DNA from 4 places in the Devosia sp. WQ 349K1 genome. Region 4 is predicted to be linked to each of the others. Evidence: predicted binding sites of a transcription regulator. Region 4 holds the regulator's gene; each other region holds the start of a gene.

Region 1 (5,408 bases), on a different contig from region 4:
GATTTCATCATCGACACCTTCAACCGCGCCGGATTGAAAATGGACCGATAATAGGTGCGCCAATCGTCCTCGACGCTATCCTCTTGCGGAACATCGCTCTTTTGGCCACCAGGCCCAAAAGTGAGCGTCTCCGTATCCCAAAAGGCGCTGGCAGAGGGTGTGATAATGGCCCAATCCATGCTGGCAAAGCGGCGTACGAAAAAGGGCGCCGTCGCCTCGAGCACAAAGTGTTCCGGCTCAAACCACGAGAAAAAATGTTCGCCATTGGCGCAGCTCTCGTCTTCGAGCCGCCGAAACCGCACAAAGGCTTTCATTTTGTGGCTGTCTCGTCTCACCCCGGAGGCGAGCCGCGTCAGCAGAAGCATGTCGCGATCAGAGGCGACATGCACCAGAGAGCGGTCTTTTTGCAGCCGCCACAACAATCGATAAAGCCCGTCGAACCGAGCAGGATCGGAGTGCTGTATCGCGCCACGCGCCAGCTCAATAAATTCCTTCGGCACGGATCCCACGGGGCCATTGGCTTCCGGCAGCAGCTCCTCCCCCGCTTCGAACAGCCCGTTTTGGTCTGTCCCATAGCGCCAAACAACGTCATGCGGCGCAACGCCTGCCGCCAACAGGCGACGCGCCTTGCCGCGCCATTCGTCAAGATCGTTGGGCTTGATCAGTCGGATCGCCAACATAGCGCTTAAAACAAGCTCATTTGCTCAGGTGGCGGCGCGAGGCGCTCACGAAGCTTTGCATCATCGGTCAACCCGCCCGGCGTCCAATCAGAGGCCGCGATAAAGGGTCGAACCTTGTCGATAGACGCGGCCATCCTCGCCACATCTTCAAGCCTCAGGCGCTGGAACCGACGAGAAGCGATGATGCGATCAACGCTACGCACGCCAAGCCCAGGCACGCGCAGCAACATTTCCCGATCAGCGCGGTTCACATCCACGGGAAAATTCTGTCGCTGTTTCAGGGCCCAAGCCAATTTGGGGTCAATCGCAAGATCAAGCAGCCCCTGATCATCCCCACCCGAAACAATTTCAGGGACATCAAATCCATAAAACCGAATAAGCCAATCGGCCTGGTAGAGCCGATGTTCCCGCATCAGCGGCGGTGCCTTCAGCGGCAGGCGCGACGATGCATCGGGAATGGGCGAAAATGCAGAGTAGTACACCCGCTTCAGCCGATAGCCCGAATAAAGCCCGGCCGCGCGGGTAAGGATTGCGCTGTCATTGGCCCCGTCTGCGCCCACGATCATCTGCGTGGACTGCCCGGCAGGCGCGAATTTCTGCTTTTTAGCCTTGCTCAACAGCGGCTTTTTATCGGGCTTAGCCTCATCCAATTTGCCCCGCAAATTGGCCATGGCCGTACGGATTTCCGATGGTCGCTTTTCGGGGGCCAAGGTTTCCAGCGCCACGTCGGTCGGCAGCTCAATATTGGTCGAGAGGCGATCGGCCCACCGTCCGGCTTCAATAAGCAGCTCCGGCGCGGCATTTGGGATAACCTTAAGATGGATATAGCCCTTGAAATGGTGCACTTCGCGCAGCGCTTTGGCCACGCGCACCATCTCCTCCATCGTATGGTCCGGCGATTTAATTATCCCCGATGATAGAAAAAGGCCTTCAATATAGTTGCGACGGTAAAAATCGAGCGTGAGGTTGACGACCTCTTCGACAGAGAACCGCGCGCGCTGAACATTGGAGGACGAACGATTGATGCAATAAGCACAATCATAGATGCAGAAATTGGTCAGCAGCAGCTTGAGCAGGCTAATGCAGCGGCCATCGGGTGCATAGGAATGGCAAATGCCGCTCCCCTCGGTCGAGCCAATCCCCTTGCCGTCCGAACTATTGCGCTTCGCCGTGCCGCTCGACGCGCAAGACGCATCATACTTGGCTGCATCGGCGAGAATAGCGAGCTTACGGTTGAGAGTCAGCGGAGCCATTGTTCATCCTTTGTTCTCGCCCTTGTAGCGCGACAAGCGGCGGGATGAAAATAGGATTGCAGGAATGTGAAGTGGACTTATCCCCGCCCCTTCACAGCCTGTCAGAATGTCGATCCACAAATAGACGCAGGATCAATCACCCGAAGTCAGAACCACAACTCAACGACATTACCGCCGCGAATGGAATGGTCAGCCGGCCGATGTCACGAACTATAGCCGCCTTCACACCTTCGATCGACGCCAGCCTGCGGCCCGAGCTTCTTGTTCGGAACAAAACCAGCGCTCTCCATGCGACGCGCTAATGCGGGTCTCGGCGTAATAACGCTGCCCGGGAACGTGGTAGATCTTCTCGCCACGAGTGCTGACGTTGCCCTTAATGTTACAACGCGTTCCTTCTTGCGCAAAGCTGTCAGATACCGGAAAACAGAAAACAATCGCGATAAGCGCGAGAGCCACAATAGAAATATTCTTCGTCATGAAATCCTCCGCAGGGATTTCAGCATAGTCAATAATTTCTCGCAAGTTTTGTGAATCACCATACTCTTAACTGGAACGAGCCAGAACATGGATAGCGATCACACACGCCTATTCAATTACACATTCGGCAAAATCTATGTGCTCTATCTGCAAAAAATTGAGCGTAAAGGACGCTCGAAAGAGGAACTCGACCAGGTCTTGTTCTGGCTCACCGGCCACAATGCGCAGAGCCTGGCCGAGGCGATAGCAGATGAACGCACGCTTGAAGCCTTCTTTGCCCGAGCGCCAAAACTCAATCCTGCTAAGTCACTCATAACGGGCGTGATCTGCGGTGTCCGCGTTCAAGACATCGACGATGAGACCGTTCAGAACATCCGCTTCATGGACAAATTGGTCGATGAATTGGCCAAGGGCAAAGCACTCAGTAAAATCATGCGAAGCTAATCCAAGCCCGTGCTTGAGCCTAACCCGCTGCATACCGGCAAAAATCAGTAAGTACTATTTACAGAACATCCTTGACCGCGCCCTAGGCGATCAGCGTAAATCACTGAGCGAGCACAAATTGCGGGCAGGAGAATAAGTATGAGACTTGCGTGTTTCGGCGCAGTGGGGATGTTGGCTTTGGCCCTAAATCCGGCTTTTGCGCAAGCAGAGCCAAGCGAGACCAACCAAGATTTCATGGCTTTAGAAGCCGGCGTCCCGCTCGAACTACTCCCCGGGGAAGTCGTCGGTGATGCACTTGGCCAATATAGATTCACCTTAGAGTTCGCTCCGACACAAAACAACGAACTCGCTCTGATCAAGAATATGCTTGAACGAACTGGCGTTTTTGCCAGCGTTCTCGACGAGCTGTCCGACCAGATCGCCCTTCCTGAAACCGTGCCCGTGATTTTCCAAGAGTGCGGCGAACCCAATGCCTACTGGAGCCGCAACGACCATACCGTAACCATGTGCTACGAACTCGCGGCCCAGTTCTTTGATGATTATTCGACGCTGGACAACAAGTTCGCACCAATTTTCCCATGGGCGGACCACCGCCAAGTCACCATTGGCTCAACGCTTTTCGTGCTCCTGCACGAAATCGGCCATGGAATGGTGACACTCTTCGACTTGCCCATCACCGGCCGCGAAGAAGACGTGGTCGATCAATTTGCAATCTTTATCGTCACCAACTCCGATGAAGAGGATCAGGCACTGGCGGAGCGCCCGTCGCGCCTAGCCCTCTTGGCCGCCTATGGCATGATGAGGACAGAACTGCCGATGGAACGTGCGCCGCGCCACTACTGGGGCGATGAGCACAGCTTAGCGCAACAGCGCGGCATGGACATGCTCTGCATGGTATTTGGCTCCGATCCCGACGCTTACTCCTTACCAGTAATGCCCGGTTTCACCATGATCGCCGACTACGCCGCGCAGAACCCAGACGCCTTCACAGGTCCTGCACTGGTTGAAGCGCTGAACCGAGCGGACGATCTCAATCTCATCCCGTGGATGCGCGCTCGGCTGTGCCCTATGGACTATGCCAAATATGAGGCGAGCTGGGACTATTTGATTGAAACTTTCATGACCCCGAAGTCGAACTGAGCGGGAACGAGGAGACACACATGAAACTCACATCTCTCGTTCTTGCCACAGCGGTTCTCTCCCTTGGCGTAACCGCAGTCTTGGCTCAGGACACCGGCGCCGCAGATAATGTTGAAACGCCAACCCTGATCGAAAAAGCTGACCTTGAGGCTCTCGAACCTGGTGCAGCGGCCGGTCAGCAACTCGGCGAGCACCGGTTCATCGTCTCCTTCGAGGAAACGACAACGCGCGCAGAAGCGCTCGTACGAACGACGCTGCAGAACGAGCCAGCGTTCGTTGGCTTGCTGGACTCACTTGCCGATCAGATTGCCCTGCCGCAGGACGTACCGGTCCGATTTAAGAACTGCGGGGAATCCAACGCGTACTGGAGCCCGGCCTTAAAAGAAATAAGTATGTGCTACGAGCTCTTAACCGGGTTCAACCAGAGCTTTCAGGAGAAAGAGGACACCTATCGGAACGCCTTTAAGTGGGCCGACCAGGTCGAAGTTCTTCTCGGCTCAACAGCATTCGTAATGCTCCACGAGATCGGCCACGGCATGGTCGATTTGTTCGAACTACCCGTCACGGGCCGCGAAGAAGATGCCGTAGACCAGTTCGCCACCTTCCTTTTGCTCGCGGCAGATGAACCCGGGCAACCCCTGCAGGAGCGCTCCTCACGCCTCGCTCTACTGGGTGCCTACTTCTTTGAAAGCTTGCTTCCGGTGGGGGTGGAGGTGAACCAAAGATATTGGGCCGACACCCATACGTTCGGTGCCAAGCGCAGCATCGACATCATGTGTCTGCTCATGGGTGCCGCCCCGGAAACCTATGCCGAGATCGTTGTCTCGGGCGGCACGATGCTCAATAGTTTCTACAATGACCACCCTGAATTCATCGTCGGTCGTGAAGCCGAATGGATCGCGAAAACGGATGATCTCAATCTTGTCCCGTTCAGCCGTGTCAGCAAATGCGCTCAGGAATACGCGCGCTACTCTGGCGGCTGGAAATATCTCATTGAGACGTTCATGACCCCACAGGCGAACTGATCCGTCTCATAGTCCCCAATCACAAAGCCCCGGCCTCGGTCGGGGCTCTTCTATTTCTGCTGCGCCCGACTGTTCATCAATCGACACCAATCCGTTGCTTATTACGCAGTTTCTGAACCCCTAATCCTGACATACATTCAGTCTCGAACAACGGCGCACTGGCGCCGCGCTAGGAGAATACAAAATGACCCTGGAACTTGGCGGCATTCACCATCTGACGGCAGTGACGGCAGATGCACCGCGCAACCTGAAATTCTACACGAAGACCCTGGGCATGCGTCTGATCAAGAAGACGGTCAATCAGGACGACACCTCGGCCTATCACCTGTTTTATGGTGACGGCGTTGCCTCGCCGGGCGCGGACCTGACCTTCTTCGACTTCCCCACCA
Region 2 (5,408 bases), on a different contig from region 4:
ACGGCGCTCATGGCCGACGCTGGCATGTGCGGAGATTTCGACTCTGTCATCGGCAGTGATTATGAGGAACCGCTAAACCGCTTTCTCAGTGGTATACCGACTGGCCGATTTGTTCCGGCAGATGGTGAAGCCACGCTCTGCGGCGTCGCCGTTGAGACCGACCCACTGACGGGTCTGGCGCGTTACGTTGCACCTTTGCGGGTTGGCGGCGTACTGGCTCAGGCATTGCCTGACTTCCCCGCATAAAGACTAGCATAAGCGACTCACGGAACCGTGAGTCGCTGTTCTCGTTACCTCGATGATTGTGTCCGGCTTTAACCAGCGGCTCGTTAACGGGGGAAATGGGTATATGCTTGATCCCATCATCAATTTTCTGAACGACATATTCTGGGGCTATGTCCTCGTTTATGGCCTTATTGCCGTTGGTTTATTCTTCACGATCCGCCTCCGGTTCGTGCAGTTTCTCCATTTCGGTGAGATGTTTCGAGCGGTTGTCGGTTCAAAGGCCAACGACAAAGCCGGGATCACACCCTTTCAGGCGCTCTGCACCTCACTGGCATCCCGTGTTGGCACGGGGAACCTCGCCGGTGTCGCGGTGGCTCTTTATCTTGGCGGTCCCGGCGCTATCTTTTGGATGTGGGTGGTTGCGCTCCTCGGCATGGCCACGGCCTATTCTGAATCGACGCTCGCTCAGCTCTATAAAATCAAAAACCAAAACGGCGATTATCGCGGTGGGCCCGCGTTTTATATCGCGCGTGGCCTCAAAGCTCCGTGGGCCGGTGCTCTGTTTTCGGTCTGCCTGATCCTCGCCTTTGGTCTGGTCTTTAATGCCGTTCAAGCCAACTCAATCGCCGATGCTGCCGCGGGCGCATTCGGCTTCGATAAGCTCTGGGTCGGCATTGCTCTGGCTGTGCTGACCGGCATCGTGATTTTCGGCGGTATTCGCGGCGTCGCTTATGTGTCGCAAGTGGTCGTGCCGATCATGGCCGGTATCTACCTTCTGGTTGCGCTTTGGGTCGTGGCCATGCACATCACCGAGGTGCCAGACATGCTCGGCCTCATTGTCCGCAGCGCGTTCGGTCTTGAAGCTGCTGGTGGCGGGATCGCGGGCGCGATGCTCAACGGTGTGAAGCGTGGTCTTTTTTCCAACGAGGCCGGCATGGGCTCTGCGCCCAATATCGCCGCAGTTGCAACGCCTGACCCACACCACCCTTCATCGCAGGGCTTCGTGCAGGCGCTGGGCGTATTCATCGATACCATTCTGGTGTGTACTGCAACTGCGCTGCTTATTCTGCTTTCCGGGGTTATGGTTCCGGGCAGCGAGTTGACTGGCACTCCGCTGACCCAGGCCGCCATGACTGTTCACATCGGTGGGTTCGGCAATGCCTTTATCGCCATTGCGATCTTCTTTTTCGCCTTCACCTCCATCATCGGCAATTACACCTATGCCGAAAATGCCATGACCTTCCTCAAGCTGGGCAATTTCCCTGCGCTTACAGTTCTGCGCTTGGCCGCTATGGGCATGGTGATCTGGGGCTCTGTTGAAACCGTGGCGACGGTCTTTAATGCGGCCGACGCGTCCATGGGGCTGATGGCGACGATCAATTTGATCGCCATTGTTCTGCTCTCCGGCACGGTTGCAAAACTGACCAAGGACTATGTTGATCAGCGTAAGGCGGGGAAGGTGCCAACCTTCCAGGCCTCGGATTATCCTGAGCTCGATGGCAAGATCGATCATTCGATCTGGAACAGGCAGGACCCCGGCTAAACTGTTTTTGGCCTAAAAAACCTGCGCTCGCTGCCGTGACACCGGGGGCGGGCGCTTTATTTTTGCCCTCGCGGGCCCTATAAGCAGCCCGATTTTACAAATTCTCGCCGAGGTAACGAATGGCTGGCCATTCCCACGCCAAGAACATTATGCACCGCAAGGGCAAGAGCGATGCTATTCGCTCTAAGATCTTTTCGAAGCTCGCCCGCGAAATCACCGTGGCGGCCAAGATGGGTCAGCCTGACCCAGCGTTTAACCCACGTCTGCGTTTGGCCATCACCAATGCGCGCTCGCAGTCGATGCCAAAAGACAATATCGAACGCGCAGTGAAAAAGGCGTCCGGTGGCGACGCTGAGAACTATGACGAAATCCGCTATGAAGGCTACGGCCCGGGTGGTGTTGCCGTCATCGTTGAAGCGCTGACTGACAACCGCAACCGCACGGCCTCGAACGTTCGTTCGTACTTCTCCAAGAACGGTGGCGCCTTGGGTGAAACCGGTTCGGTCGGCTTCATGTTCGATCGCGTTGGCGAAATCACCTACCCGGCTGCAGTCGGTTCGGAAGACAAGGTCATGGAAGCGGCGATTGAGGCCGGTGCCGATGACGTTGAGAGCGACGACGAAGGCCACTACATCTACACCAGCTTTGAAGGCATGGCCGAAGTCTCGGCCGCGCTTGAGCAGGTGTTGGGCGAAGCTGAATCGGTCAAGGCCGTCTGGAAGCCTCAGAACCGTACGCCGATTGACGCTGAAAAGGGTGCAACCCTGATGAAGCTGATCGCGACCCTCGAAGAAGATGACGACGTTCAGAACGTCTACTCTAACTTTGACATGAGCGAAGAAGACGCTGCCAAGCTCGTCTAATTGAGCAGCATTTCGAGTTTGAAATCCCCGCCTCGCGCGGGGATTTTTTTATGCGCGGCGCACAGGGGCCGGGGGCAAAGAAACGGCCGCTACTTCCACCATATTGCGCCCGGCCTTTTTGGCCGCATAGAGCCCCTGATCAGCACAGCGGAACAGTTCTGAAAAACTGATTGGTGCGGCGAAACTTGCGCCCCCAATACTCACGCTGAGCGGATAGGGCACGCCTCGCGGTGAAAAGCTCGCCCTGCGGATGCCGCGGCGAATGCGTTCTGCCACCAGAAAGGCGCTCATGCGATTGGCGCCCGGTAAGTAAACGCCAAATTCCTCGCCGCCCAACCGCCCGACCAGCGCGCCGGTGCGCACAATACGGCGCAGCGTCGCCGCAATGAGGGTCAGGGCAATGTCCCCCTGATCATGACCATGGGCATCGTTGATCGCTTTAAAATTATCTGCGTCAATAACGAGAAGGGCACCACTGGGCGTGCCTTCGCGGTCACTGAGAAACTCCTGCGTTAGCTCCGTGAACGCACCTCGGTTCAGGCAGCCGGTGAGGCTATCGGTATTGGCCAAGCGCGCCAGTCGAAGGTTTTCGACCGCCAGCTGGCGCATTCGCATTGTGAACAAGTAGAATAAGGGCAGACCGACCAGCAGCGGGGAGAGGGTCGCCGCGCCAAACAGGCGGATCGAAAGATCGGATGTGAGCTCTGCGCTCGAGAAGAACACAGCCACCACAATCCACGAAACGACCACGCAGCAAACCGGGCCGAAAATGCTCCAACGGGTTACGCTCGACCAGCTATGAAATGGCCCCGCTTTCCTGTGGCTTGCAACGCGTTTGAAGCGTTGTCGTGCATATAAAATAGCTGAAAGTCGCCAGTTGGTAACGCGCTGCGTGTCCATGCCGTTTGCCCCCAAAAGCATGCGCGTGACGCTAGGCGAGGCTTTCTCAATTAATGCTTGCCCGAATTGTTAAAGCTTTATTCATCCACTGGTATATCGTTTGTTGCCAATTTGTTCACTTTGGCCTTGGTAGGCTGCGCGAAGCTGACTACAAGGTAATCCATGAGCACTCCCGTTCGAATCATCGGCATCGACCCTGGCATCCGCCGTTGTGGCTGGGGCGTTATCGAGGCGCAGGATAATCGGTTGCGCTTTGTCGCTGGTGGTACGATTACCCCTCCGACAACAGGCGAACTGGCCTCGCGGCTGGCATTTTTGTCCGAAGGGCTAAATGGCGTTTTGGACGCTCATCAGCCTGATGAAGCCGCAGTGGAAGAGACATTCGTGAGTGCGGGCGCTCGCTCAGCGCTTATCCTTGGCCAAGCGCGCGGCGTTGTTTTGGTGACGCCTGCTTTGCGCGGTCTGCCCGTGGCAGAATATGCCGCCAATCTCATCAAGAAATCCGTTGTCGGCACGGGCCACGCGGATAAGGCGCAGATTGGCCTCATGGTCAAAACACTGATGCCGACAGCTGTTTTTAAGGGCGCGGACGCAGCCGACGCTTTGGCGATTGCGATTTGCCATGCCCATCACCGTGTTTCAGCGATGCGCATGGGAGCCTATGCATGATCGGCAAGCTTAAAGGTCTGGTCGATAGTTTTGGTGATGATTACGCCCTGATCGATTGCGGTGGCGTCTGCTACCAAGTGTTCTGTTCGGGCCGCACGCTGCAGTCATTACCCAGTGTTGGCCAAGCTGGTGTGGTCTTTATCGAGACCATCGTGCGCGAGGACATGATCCGGCTTTATGGCTTTGCCACCGAAGCCGAAAAGAGCTGGTTCAATCTTCTCACCTCAGTGCAGGGCGTGGGTGCACGCGTGGCCTTGGCCATTCTGTCAATCCTCACGCCGTCTGAACTCTCGAGCGCTGTGGCTCTGCAAGATAAGGCCATGATCGGGCGCGCCAATGGTGTGGGCCCCAAACTGGCTCTGCGTGTTGTGACCGAACTTAAGGGCAAGGTTCCAGCCATTGGCGCTGTCGATGCTGGCACTCTGGGCTTGCAGGCCGCGCTTGGCGAGGGCGTTGCCGCAACCAATATTTCCGATGCCGTGTCGGCGCTGACCAATTTGGGCTATTCCAGCCAGCAGGCGTCTGCTGCCGTGGCGCGCGTGGTGCAAAAGGAAGGCGACGATACCGCAACCGAAAAGCTTATTCGTCTGGGACTTCGCGAGCTCAGCAGTTAAGCTCTCTTCAAATTGGGGGAGAGTGATTTTGGCAACGAAACTTCAGTCTGCATGTGTGGCACTGGTTATGCTCGGCGCGGCGAGCTCTGTAACGGCGGCCCAGGCCGACCAAAATGAAGCTGTCGCTGTGGCGATTTGGTTTGTGGAAGCGGATGGGACGTCAAAGCCCTATTATTTCCACGATTTGAATAACCCCTTGCCGCGCTGGTCGTGCGAAGCGCGACTTGACTACCTAACGAAATTGCATTTTCGCAATACAAGATCCAATCCGGACCTCAAGAACAAGCAGGCGACAAGGTCGTCCTGTGTTCCGGTCCGCAACATAAAGTAAGCTTGCGCGTGCCCTCAATTACCAACCCTTCCACCGGTCGCGACGAAAATCTCGATGTGTCGTTGCGCCCGTCAGGCTTTTCTGACTTCGTCGGACAGGCGGCGGCGCGCGCCAATCTGGAAGTGTTCATTCAGGCCGCAAAACAGCGCGGTTCGGCGCTGGACCACGTTTTGTTTGTTGGCCCGCCCGGCCTCGGCAAAACGACGCTCGCGCAGATTATTTCCAAGGAATTGGGCGTGGGTTTTCGCGCGACCTCGGGCCCG
Region 3 (5,408 bases), on a different contig from region 4:
ACCAATTCGTAGAGCGAGACTGAATTCTAAAAAAATAATCCGGAGATTGGTGAGCGCTGCCCGGCGTTCGGCGAGAAGAGGATTTGTCGGTCTAGTGCGGGACAGCGCGCGTGGAGGAGAGATCGGCGCAGCGGCTTGCGTTTGAAGGCAAAAAGGATCAGGAACTTGGGTTCATATTAGACGAGGACCCATGGCCCGCACTCCAAACTACAATTTCGAACGTCAAGAACGCGACCGGCTCAAATCGCTTAAGAAGGCTGAAAAGGCGCAAGCCAAGCTCAAGCCAGTGGTCGAGGCCGACGAGACGGTGGCTTCTGACGAAGCGTCCGCTTGAGAGTGAAGGGCGTCGAAATCAGTATGTGCGCTGTTTTGGTGCTGTTTTGCCGTTGGATGGGGCAATGATGAGCCAGATCGAAAACGATGGAGCTGAGGTCTTGAACCACTTGGGCTGGTCAGCGTTTTTCCAAGATCAGCTCGCGGGCGATGAGCATGACCTTGTGCCATTGCGGATCGATGGCGTGCATCGCCGGCGATTGACGGGACTGTCAGACGCCGGTCAGATCCAGCTTGAGCTGCCGCCGCACACCAATACTGGTGATTTTGCGGTGGGGGATTGGGTGTTGGCCGAGCCCATTACCTCTCTCCTCGTGCGCAGGCTCGATCGCAAAACCGTGCTGGAGCGCAGCGCTGAAGGGCGTAAGCCGATGCAGCTGGTGGCGGCCAATGTCGACACGCTGCTCATCGTTGCCTCGTGCAATGCTGACTTTAACCTCGCGCGTCTCGAACGCTATTTGGCTTTTGCCAATGAGGCGGGCGCAGAACCTGTCGTCGTGCTGACCAAGGCCGATCTGGCAGAGGATGTTGGGGCATTGGAGCAGCAAGCCTCGGCGCTACAGCGCGGCCTAGCTGTCATCTCGCTCAATGCGCGCGAAGAAGACGCCGCGGCCAAGCTGCGGCCCTGGTGCGGACCGGGCGCTACTGTTGCGCTCGTTGGTTCATCGGGGGTGGGCAAGTCTACTCTCGTGAATACCCTTGTTGGTTCTGACGGGGGACACCCCCAGCTAACCGGCGCCGTCCGGCAGGGCGATGATAAAGGCCGCCACACGACGACCTCGCGATCGCTCCATGCCATGGCAGGCGGTGGTTGGGTGATCGACACGCCGGGCGTCCGGAGCTTGCACCTCAAGGATGTGGCGCAGGGCCTCGATACGCTCTTTGCCGAGATCACCGAACTCGCGCCCTCTTGCAAATTCCGCAACTGCAGCCATGACCATGAGCCCGGATGCGCCGTGCGGGCGGCTGTTGCCACTGGCGAGCTTGATCCAGAGCGCCTTGAGCGGTGGAAGAAACTGCAGGCTGAAAGCCGGGGGTAAGTGGGGCTAGTTTCTCACGACATTGAGAAGCTATTGGCCGTTTGCACCCTGTACGCACAGAATTGACCCTCTATGCAATATTTCTTACCGTTCCATCGGGAATGGAGGGGGTGTTATGGGTCGGGATGAGAATGTTGCTGCGACGAATAAAGTTGCAAAGATAGGTTTTATTAGGGCGATTGCGCTGTCCGTAGATCGTTCTGTTGGTAAGGTTGTTGAGTCTCGGAGCTATATTCTAATATGGTTCATTGTGATCGGCACTTTCTTGCTTGCTTGTGCTTTTTCACTTGGGGTGGGCTGGGTTCAATTTGACGGCCGTCTCGTAAATGGACGAAACGTCTTTGATGGGGCAGGGAACCCTGTTTCTGCCAAGGAAGTAGGGTACTTTAGCGCGGTAAACTGGTCGTTATTCGGCGTTGTTATCGCCCCGGCTATCGTCTACTTCGGACTTTGTACTGTTAGCGCGTTCGACAGCACGCTTTATAAGCTCTGTGCCAATGGCATACTACGTGACGGCAATCTTGATGCCGTTCAGTACGCACATGTCCGGCGCCTTTGGGAGCAGCATGCTTCCAAGAATAGGTTTTTATTTTTCCTAATCTTCGCGATGGTGATGACGCTGATGCTGAGCGATTGGTGGTCCGTGGTTGCGGTTCCACTGCTTGATCCTGCTGGCGTGACAGCCCTGTTGTCAGACCCTTCGATGGAATATGATTGGTCGGTCGCAGCGCTGTTTTCTGGGACCAAAGTTTCGCTCTGGCCCTTGTTAATATTTGGCTTCGTCGGGTACGTCGTGCTTGCGGGGCTGGTGCCTGCTATCGTGATCTCTGTCACGATCTGTACAATCTACTACATGCACTTTGTGACTAATCTATCGGTTCAGAACGCCGACGGATCGAAGAGCGTCGTTCAGTTCGCTGCTGTTCACATGAAGGCGGATGAGGCCGATACCCGTTTTGGCTTTTCAGCGTTCTCTGAGTTCTTCAATTACTTCCTACTGATGTCGCTGCTCATTTTGGCTGGCCTATGGTTGATGAGCGTTCAAAATGTTTATCTGCGCGACGAGAGTAGTGCGGATTTATACAATTTTATTATTGGAGAAGTTCGAAAGTATCATGAGCTCGCCAATGGCGGCAGTGCTCAAGAGTTCTTATATTGGTTTATCCGGCCAGCAGAGCGGTTTTACTACAATTCTCAAGTGGCGTTCGCGTTTCTACTAACGCCCTTTGTGTGCATCATTGCAATCCTTGGTTGCTGGTTTGTTTTGCGGGTGAAGGCACAGCACGCGAGGCAGTATTCATTACAGCACGCAGATCGTATCGCTGCTGAGCAGGGCATTGATCCAGATCTTTTCCGTTTTCGTTTGCAGAGGGACATGGATGTTTGGCCGGTAGGGTGGATCACCTCTCGCCGTCTAGTGACGCTAATGCTCCTGCTATTTGTATCCCTGGTATCCTACCGCATCATCGCTTTTCCGCTGCTGTTTGGATTCGGGATTGGCATATTTGAACTCATACGACGGCTTTTCAGCCCGTCGCAGTGACGGCGTCGACCAAGCCATTCGAGCATAGCTCTCACGGCCTTCTCCGCTGGGATCGGTCCACTGGACCGATCCCTTCACGCTCCGAAGCCCCAAAGGGAGAGGTGAAGGGGACGGAGGACGAGCGGTGTTGGTGGGGGGGGCTGTGGAGAGGCGTCCCGTTTTGGAACGTCAATGGGCTGTTTTATCAATTTCAAACCTGAGACGCCTGCAATCCCTCGCTTGACGGTGTGAAGGGCTAAAATAGTTTGGCGACTGTGCAGTTTACCTCTTGGTCAGAAGTCTTACCAAACCCCAAAGATTAACGAAGATTTCACCAAGCTGAACGGGTTTTGGGGATTGCGGGGAGATTGAGGGGCGCTGTGGACAGGCGCTTGTGTGTTGTGGGGATAAAGCCGCTATATATAGCCGTGAACAAAAGCGGATTTATGCGTTGGCGTCGATTCGGTTCTGCTTCGTTCCAACTTTGTTCTGAGCGTTAAAATGCCAGCGATCACAGGGAAGACAGTGTGCTTTTCCGAGACGCGTGCGGAAGGTACTCGCAACTGCCGCAAGGACGGACTACATAGGCCCTAATGAGTTTCCGTCCTAACGCCCCGGTCAAGGCAATCCTTGGCCCAACAAACACTGGCAAGACCTACTTCGCCATCGAACGCATGTTGGCCCATCCCACCGGGGTGATTGGTCTGCCGCTGCGCTTGCTGGCGCGCGAGGTCTATCAGCGCGTGGTCGAGCGTGTGGGCGTGCAGGCGGTGGCGCTGGTAACGGGCGAAGAACGCATCGTGCCGGAAAAGCCGCGCTATTGGGTGGCGACGGTTGAAGCCATGCCCACCGATATTCACGTCGATTGCGTGTGTATCGACGAAATCCAAACCGCGATCGACTTTGACCGCGGGCATGTGTTCACCGACCGCATTTTGCACACGCGCGGCTTGCAGGAAACCTTGCTGCTGGGGTCGCTGACCATGGCCGGGGTGATCTACAAGCTCGTTCCGCATGTCGAGATTATCGAGCGTCCGCGCTTTTCGCAGCTGACATATTCGGGCTCAAAGAAGATGAGCCGCTTGCCAGCGCGTTCGGCCATTGTCGCGTTTTCGGCGCGGCAGGTTTACGCCATTGCCGAATTGATGCGCCGCGAACGCGGTGGTGCGGCGGTGGTGATGGGGGCTCTCTCGCCCCGCACGCGCAATGCACAGGTGGAGCTCTATCAAAACGGGGATGTGGATTTCCTCGTGGCGACTGACGCCATCGGCATGGGGCTCAATTTGGATATTGGGCACGTCGCTTTTGCCGACGATAGCAAATTTGATGGGCGGCAGAGCCGTCCATTGACGCCTTCCGAGCTCGGGCAAATCGCGGGTCGCGCCGGTCGTCACAAGCGTGACGGCACGTTTGGCGTGACCGGTGGGACCGAGGGATTCGACGAAGAATTGGTTATTGCGCTCGAAACACACGACTTCGAGCCGATAAAAGTGGTGCAATGGCGCAACAGCGCGCTAGATTTTTCATCTCTAGAGCGTCTGCATGCATCACTAGAAAAAGCGCCTAGCGACAGAACTTTAACCAGAGTTCCTGTGGCTACAGACCAATTGGCACTAGAATTTCTGGCCAGAAATGAGGCGGCAAGCCTCGTAAAAGGCCAGAATAGCGTCAAACTCCTCTGGGAATGTTGTCAGATACCTGATTATCAGGGCATCTCACCTGCTGCGCATGGTGAGATCGTAACGCGCATTTACTCGGACTTAAGGCGAAAAGGTTCTGTCAACGCAGACTGGATTGCCGAGCAGGTGCGCTTTTGCGACAATGCAGAGGGCGACATTGACACTCTGAGCAACCGGATTAAGCAAATCCGGACTTGGACCTTTGTCGCAAATCGTAAAAACTGGCTTGAAGACCCAATTCATTGGCGCGAAAAGACGCGAGACATAGAGGATCGACTGAGTGACGCTCTACATGAACGGCTCACACAGAGGTTCGTCGACAGGCGCACCAGCGTACTGCTCCGCCATCTGAAAGACAAACGTATGGTATCTCCCGAGATCAATGAACGTGGCGAAGTGCGGCTGGAAGGCCACCTCATCGGCACGCTCGAAGGCTTCCGCTTCACCCTTGCCCGAACAGAAGGCGACACTGACGCCAAGGGCGTTCGTACCGCGGCCGAGTCTGTGGTCGCGCCGGAGATTCACCACCGAGCCGACCGGCTCGCGGGTGCGCCGAACGAAGAATTTGTGCTGACGACCGATGGCCGTCTGCGCTGGCGCGGTGAAGTTGTGGCGGAACTAGCAGAAGGCGATAGCCTCTATCGTCCGCGTATCATCACTCTGGCTGACGAAAGCCTGACCGGTCCTGATTTGGACCGCGTGCAGGATCGTCTGTCGCTCTGGCTCCGCCACCACATCAACACCGTGCTTGAGCAGGTGATGAGCCTGGAAGCGCCGGCCGACGTCGAAGGCACCGCTCGCGGCATCGCCTATCGCCTGTTCGAAAACCTTGGC
Region 4 (5,408 bases):
AGCACTTCGTCTGGCGCATTTGCCAAGCTTAATTGGCCGATCGTTTCTGTCAGTGCGCCGGGAAAAGCATCGGGGGTCAACTTGCCCATGCCTTTGTCGGAGCTTGCTGTTCCGATTACGGACCCGTCGCCGTCCAGCGCCCAAGCCCTTAAATTTGAGGTGCCCCAGTCAACAGCGACCCATGCTCCTGATTGCATCACTTCGTAGTCCCTCCAAGTCTGCGGCGCGAACGTAAAGCCGGAGACCGACACTGACTAGCCCGTTCTTGTATGGCTTAACCGCAACTGCCTGATTGCACCGCGCGCTGAGTAAGGTGGAATGCGCCGAAAATCAGATTCTCACGGTGTTTAGAGTCATTTGTATGATTTTAAGCTGCGGCCCCGTTCCATTCCAGAATTGCCGTGCTAGAACAGGAGCAAACAGACCCCAGTGCTCCGCAGGGCGGAGAACCAAGGAATTGATCTATGACGGTAGATAACAGCGGCAATGGCGGCCGGAAGCTGCGCTCGCGTGCGTGGTTCGATAATCCCGACAATCCAGACATGACCGCGCTCTATCTTGAGCGCTATATGAACTATGGTGTGTCGCGCGAAGAGCTGCAGTCCGATAAGCCGATTATCGGCATTGCGCAGACCGGCTCCGACCTAAGCCCTTGTAACCGTCACCATATCGTTCTGGCTGAGCGTCTGCGCGAAGGTATTCGCGAAGCAGGCGGTATCGCCATTGAGTTCCCGGTTCACCCGATACAGGAAACCGGTAAGCGCCCGACAGCAGGTCTTGACCGTAACCTGGCCTATTTGGGCCTCGTGGAAGTGCTCTACGGCTATCCGCTGGACGGCGTGGTGCTGACCATTGGTTGCGACAAGACCACACCCGCTATGCTGATGGGTGCGGCGACGGTCAATATTCCGGCGATTGCGCTCTCGGTTGGCCCAATGTTGAACGGCTGGCATAAGGGCGAACGCACTGGCTCTGGCACCATCGTCTGGAAGGCCCGCCAACTGCTCGCCGCTGGCGAAATCGATTATCCAAAGTTCATTGAATTGGTTGCGTCTTCGGCCCCGTCGACTGGCTATTGCAACACCATGGGCACAGCGACAACGATGAACTCGCTGGCTGAAGCTCTTGGCATGCAGCTGCCGGGTTCTGCAGCGATTCCAGCGCCGTATCGTGACCGTCAGGAAATGGCCTATCGCACTGGCAAGCGTGCGGTGGAGATGGTGCGTGAAGACCTCAAGCCATCCGACATTCTGACCAAGGAAAACTTCCTCAACGCTATCGTGGTCAATTCGGCCATCGGCGGCTCGACCAATGCGCCAATCCATATCAATGCGATTGCCAAGCATATTGGTGTCGACCTCAATATCGACGAGTGGCAGGAGCATGGGCACAAGGTGCCGCTCTTGGTGAACTTGCAGCCAGCGGGTGAATATCTCGGTGAGGACTATTACCACGCGGGCGGTGTGCCTGCGGTGGTGAATGAGCTTATGAAACAGAAGCTTATCCACGAGAACGCCCCAACCGTGAACGGCAAGTCGATTGGCGAAAACTGCCGAAATCGTCCGATTGAGGACGACAAGGTCATCCGTCATTTCGACAATCCGATGAAGTCGGAAGCGGGCTTCCTCGTGCTACGTGGCAATCTCTTCGACAGCGCCATTATGAAGACCTCGGTGATCAGCCCCGAGTTCCGCGAGCGCTATCTCTCCGATCCGCAGCATCCGGGCATGTTTGAGGGCAAGGCGGTGGTGTTTGATGGTCCTGAAGACTATCACCACCGGATCGACGATCCCTCGCTTGCTATTGATGAACATACGCTGCTGTTCATGCGCGGCGCGGGGCCAATCGGCTATCCAGGCGCTGCGGAAGTGGTGAACATGCGTCCGCCTAGCTATCTGATTAAGAAGGGCATTTCGTCCCTTGCTTGTATCGGTGATGGTCGTCAGTCGGGCACGTCGGGTTCGCCTTCGATCCTCAACGCGTCGCCTGAAGCGGCGGCTGGTGGCAACCTCGCGATCCTGCGGACGGGCGACCGGGTGCGGATCGACCTCAATAAGGGTGAAGCGGACATTCTCATCTCGGACGAGGAAATCGCCGCCCGCCGTTTGGATCTGAATGCAGAGGGCGGATACAAATTCCCCAAGCATCAGACCCCTTGGCAGGAAATCCAGCGCGGCCTGGTCGGCCAATTGGGCGACGGCGCCATTCTGCGTGGTGCCGACAAATACCAGCGCATTGCCCAGACCGAAGGTCTGCCACGCGACAATCACTAAGCGCGATATGCGTGAGAAAGGGCCCGCGAAAGCGGGCCTTTTTATGCGTCCAGCCAGCGTGGCCGCGATTGGCCTATCTGTGGCTTTTGGCTGGCACTTATGGGCGTCAGCTTTGGCGCGGACATGGCCTTTTAGGGCGCGAAGGGGCGCGTCCTTTAGAGCGGGGATATATGAAAATGGAGGCGGCGCTCGGGCTTAGCCGTGAGCGCAATGCTCGGCTTTGCGCGTGTACTGGCTCAGCGCCTGTGATGTCGAAGGTCGGCGAGCGGGCGTTGGAAGAATATACGCCACTCCGGGGCGCGGGGAGTATCGTGGAGGCGTGTTACAAGAACCAACGCCGCGCAGAACAAAGGGGCAGAGTTTTTCAACTTGCCCCTCCGCCAATTCAGTATTTCCGCATCAGGCCGACCAAGCGGCCCTGAACCCGGACCCGATCGGGCGGGAAAATGCGGGTTTCATAGGCCGGGTTGGCCGCTTCCAGAGCGACCGTATCGCCCTTGCGGCGCAGACGCTTAAGCGTCGCTTCCTCATCGTCGACAAGGGCGACGATGATTTCGCCGTTCGAGGCCGTATCCTGCTTTTTGATGAGGACGGTGTCGCCATCAAAAATGCCTGCGTCGATCATCGAATCCCCACGCACTTCCAATGCGTAGTGTTCGCCTGAGCCGAGCATTTCTGGCGGTACAGCGATGGTGTGCGAGTGGGTCTGGATCGCTTCAATGGGCGTGCCTGCTGCAATGCGGCCCATAACCGGAATGGAGATGGGGCGAGCATAATCGTCAGCGGCGGATGGAAGAGCACGCGCTGGGGGCGCGGCAACCTTGCCGAGAGTGCCTTCAATGACGCTGGGCTCGAACTTTGATTTACGGCCACCCAAGGTCGGGTTCATCGAATCCGGGAGCTTCACCACTTCGAGCGCACGGGCGCGATTGGGAAGGCGGCGGATAAAGCCGCGCTCTTCGAGGGCCGTGATGAGACGGTGAATGCCGGATTTGGACGCCAGATCAAGCGCATCCTTCATCTCGTCGAATGACGGAGGAATACCGCTCTCCTTCATCCGCTCATGGATGAACATCAGCAATTCGTGTTGTTTTTTCGTCAGCATCGGCCCCAGACCCCAGAATCGGAACATAGACGGAACGACTATATGTGTTCCTCAAATGTTCTGCAAGTGTTGCCATGTTCCTGTCAGCACTGCCAAACGACTGTAATATGCGCATGCATAGATGGGTGGTTTTGGCCGGTCCAAGCCCGGGACCCAAACATGCGTAAACGGGTCACAGGCACAGTGCGGCGTTGAGGAGCAAATGCGACTCGTCAGCAAGACGGAACAGATTTAAAAAACCTTAATTTTCAACTTGCCAACCAAGCGTCTTCGCTCGCTAGATAGGCAAGAGAGATTTTTGTTCGTTTTTTGCACACTCATTGGGGGTTAAAATGACCGCTCTAACGAAATTCGGTCGACGCGCCTTTCTTTCGGCGGCCGCACTCGGCGTCGCAGCTCTGTCGCTGACCGGGTCGGTATTGGCGCAGGATGTGACCAAGATTGCAGCTGTGTGGACCGTTCCGGTTGAGCAGCAGTGGGCATCGCGCCTCCACCTCGCGCTGATCGCAGCGCAGGAACGCGGCGAGATCGAATATGTGTATTCGGAAAACGTGTCGAACACCGACTATGAACGCGTCATGCGCGAATATTCGGAACAGGGCGCTAAGCTGGTGATCGGTGAAGCCTTCGGTGTTGAACAGCCAGCGCGTGCCGTTGCTGAAGAATACCCAGAAGTGATGTACCTGATGGGGTCCTCGCTCCAGCCAGTTGAACCAAACTTCGCCACCTTCGACAATTTCATCCAAGAACCAAGCTATTTGACCGGCATGGTTGCGGGCATGAAGACCGAAACCAATAAGATCGGTATGATCGGTGGTTACGCTATTCCAGAAGTGAACCGTCTGATGAACGCCTTTATGCAGGGCGCGCTCTCGGTCAACCCAGAGGTGAAGTTCTCGGTGAGCTTCATCAACTCCTGGTACGATCCTCCGAAGGCCAAGGAATCGGCATTCGCTATGATCGATGCGGGCGCGGACATTCTGTACGCAGAGCGTTTTGGCGTGTCTGACGCTGCCAAGGAACGCGGCGTTCTGGCCATCGGCAACGTGATCGACACCGCAGCGGATTACCCAGGCACCATTCTGGCGTCGGCGCTGTGGCACGGCGAGCCAATGATCAACAAGGCAATTGCCGACATTAAGGCTGGCAGTTTCACCGCTTCGGATTACGGCATTTATGCCTTCCTCGAGCACGGTGGTTCGAGCGCAGTTTATGATGAAGCGCTTGCTGGTGCGGACGCAGTTGCTGCCGCTAAGGCCAAGGAAGCTGAAATCCTTGCTGGTACTTTCAAGGTCGACATCAACGACGCTGAACCAAGCTCCAGCATGTAATCCTTTTTCTGGCCGGGTGTGGGTTTTCCCACGCCCGGCCTATTCTATTTTTTGGGGGCGGCAATGACCGACCAACAGGGGGATGTGGTGCTCTCACTTGAGGGTATCACCAAGCGCTTTGGCAAACTCACCGCGAATGACGGGATTAATCTCAGTCTCAAGCGGGGCGAAATCCTAGCCCTTCTGGGGGAAAACGGCGCCGGCAAAACGACATTGATGAACATTCTCTTCGGGCACTATGTGCAGGATGAGGGTGTGGTTCGTGTTGCGAGCGAGGCTGGCCTTCAAATTTTGCCTGCCGGTTCGCCTGGCGCGGCGTTGAAGGCCGGAATTGGCATGGTCCACCAGCATTTTACGCTGGCGGAAAACCTCGGCGGGCTCGACAATATTCGTCTTGGCACCGAGGGCATGTTTGCGCTTGGGGGCAAATCTACGGCGCGCAAGAAGGTGGAAGCCATTATTGCGGAGAGTGGGCTTGATGTGGACCTTGATCGTCCTGTCGCCAGCCTCACCGTGGGCGAAAAGCAGCGCGTTGAAATCTTGAAGGCGCTCTATCGCAATGTCCGCGTGCTTATTCTGGATGAACCCACCGCGGTTCTGACCCCACAAGAGTCCGAAGGGCTCTTCACCGTTCTGCGCCGCTTGGCTGCGAATGGGCTGGGCGTTATTTTTATCTCTCACAAGCTGGGTGAAGTGCTC

What was found. Region 4 encodes LexA, which represses DNA repair genes until DNA is damaged. Its sites were predicted from a motif close to TGTTCNNNNTGTGTTCNG; they were not measured.
Region 1: the regulator LexA is predicted to act here: its motif matches at 1,934-1,951, upstream of JHL21_RS09775 (putative DNA modification/repair radical SAM protein).
Region 2: the regulator LexA is predicted to act here: its motif matches at 3,633-3,650, upstream of ruvC (crossover junction endodeoxyribonuclease RuvC).
Region 3: the regulator LexA is predicted to act here: its motif matches at 3,370-3,387, upstream of JHL21_RS12510 (helicase-related protein).

Annotation. Positions count from the first base shown of each region.
Region 1 is NZ_JAENGO010000004.1:183,800-189,207, forward strand. Features, by position in the region: gene JHL21_RS09770 (UdgX family uracil-DNA binding protein) at 1-680, opposite strand, end outside; gene JHL21_RS09775 (putative DNA modification/repair radical SAM protein) at 686-1,933, opposite strand; gene JHL21_RS17720 (hypothetical protein) at 2,156-2,410, opposite strand; gene JHL21_RS09785 (DUF2200 domain-containing protein) at 2,498-2,854, shown strand; gene JHL21_RS09790 (DUF4344 domain-containing metallopeptidase) at 2,993-3,994, shown strand; gene JHL21_RS09795 (DUF4344 domain-containing metallopeptidase) at 4,015-5,019, shown strand; gene JHL21_RS09800 (ring-cleaving dioxygenase) at 5,204-5,408, shown strand, end outside.
Region 2 is NZ_JAENGO010000004.1:78,760-84,167, reverse strand. Features, by position in the region: gene JHL21_RS09290 (TIGR00282 family metallophosphoesterase) at 1-246, shown strand, start outside; gene JHL21_RS09285 (sodium:alanine symporter family protein) at 350-1,768, shown strand; gene JHL21_RS09280 (YebC/PmpR family DNA-binding transcriptional regulator) at 1,888-2,631, shown strand; gene JHL21_RS09275 (GGDEF domain-containing protein) at 2,680-3,381, opposite strand; gene ruvC (crossover junction endodeoxyribonuclease RuvC) at 3,694-4,200, shown strand; gene ruvA (Holliday junction branch migration protein RuvA) at 4,197-4,814, shown strand; gene JHL21_RS09260 (hypothetical protein) at 4,843-5,145, shown strand; gene ruvB (Holliday junction branch migration DNA helicase RuvB) at 5,154-5,408, shown strand, end outside.
Region 3 is NZ_JAENGO010000006.1:30,247-35,654, reverse strand. Features, by position in the region: gene JHL21_RS12525 (hypothetical protein) at 191-334, shown strand; gene rsgA (ribosome small subunit-dependent GTPase A) at 399-1,373, shown strand; gene JHL21_RS12515 (hypothetical protein) at 1,489-2,916, shown strand; gene JHL21_RS12510 (helicase-related protein) at 3,489-5,408, shown strand, end outside.
Region 4 is NZ_JAENGO010000001.1:279,252-284,659, reverse strand. Features, by position in the region: gene JHL21_RS01225 (2-dehydro-3-deoxygalactonokinase) at 1-197, opposite strand, end outside; gene JHL21_RS01220 (IlvD/Edd family dehydratase) at 465-2,273, shown strand; gene lexA (transcriptional repressor LexA) at 2,659-3,378, opposite strand; gene JHL21_RS01210 (BMP family protein) at 3,711-4,709, shown strand; gene JHL21_RS01205 (ABC transporter ATP-binding protein) at 4,773-5,408, shown strand, end outside.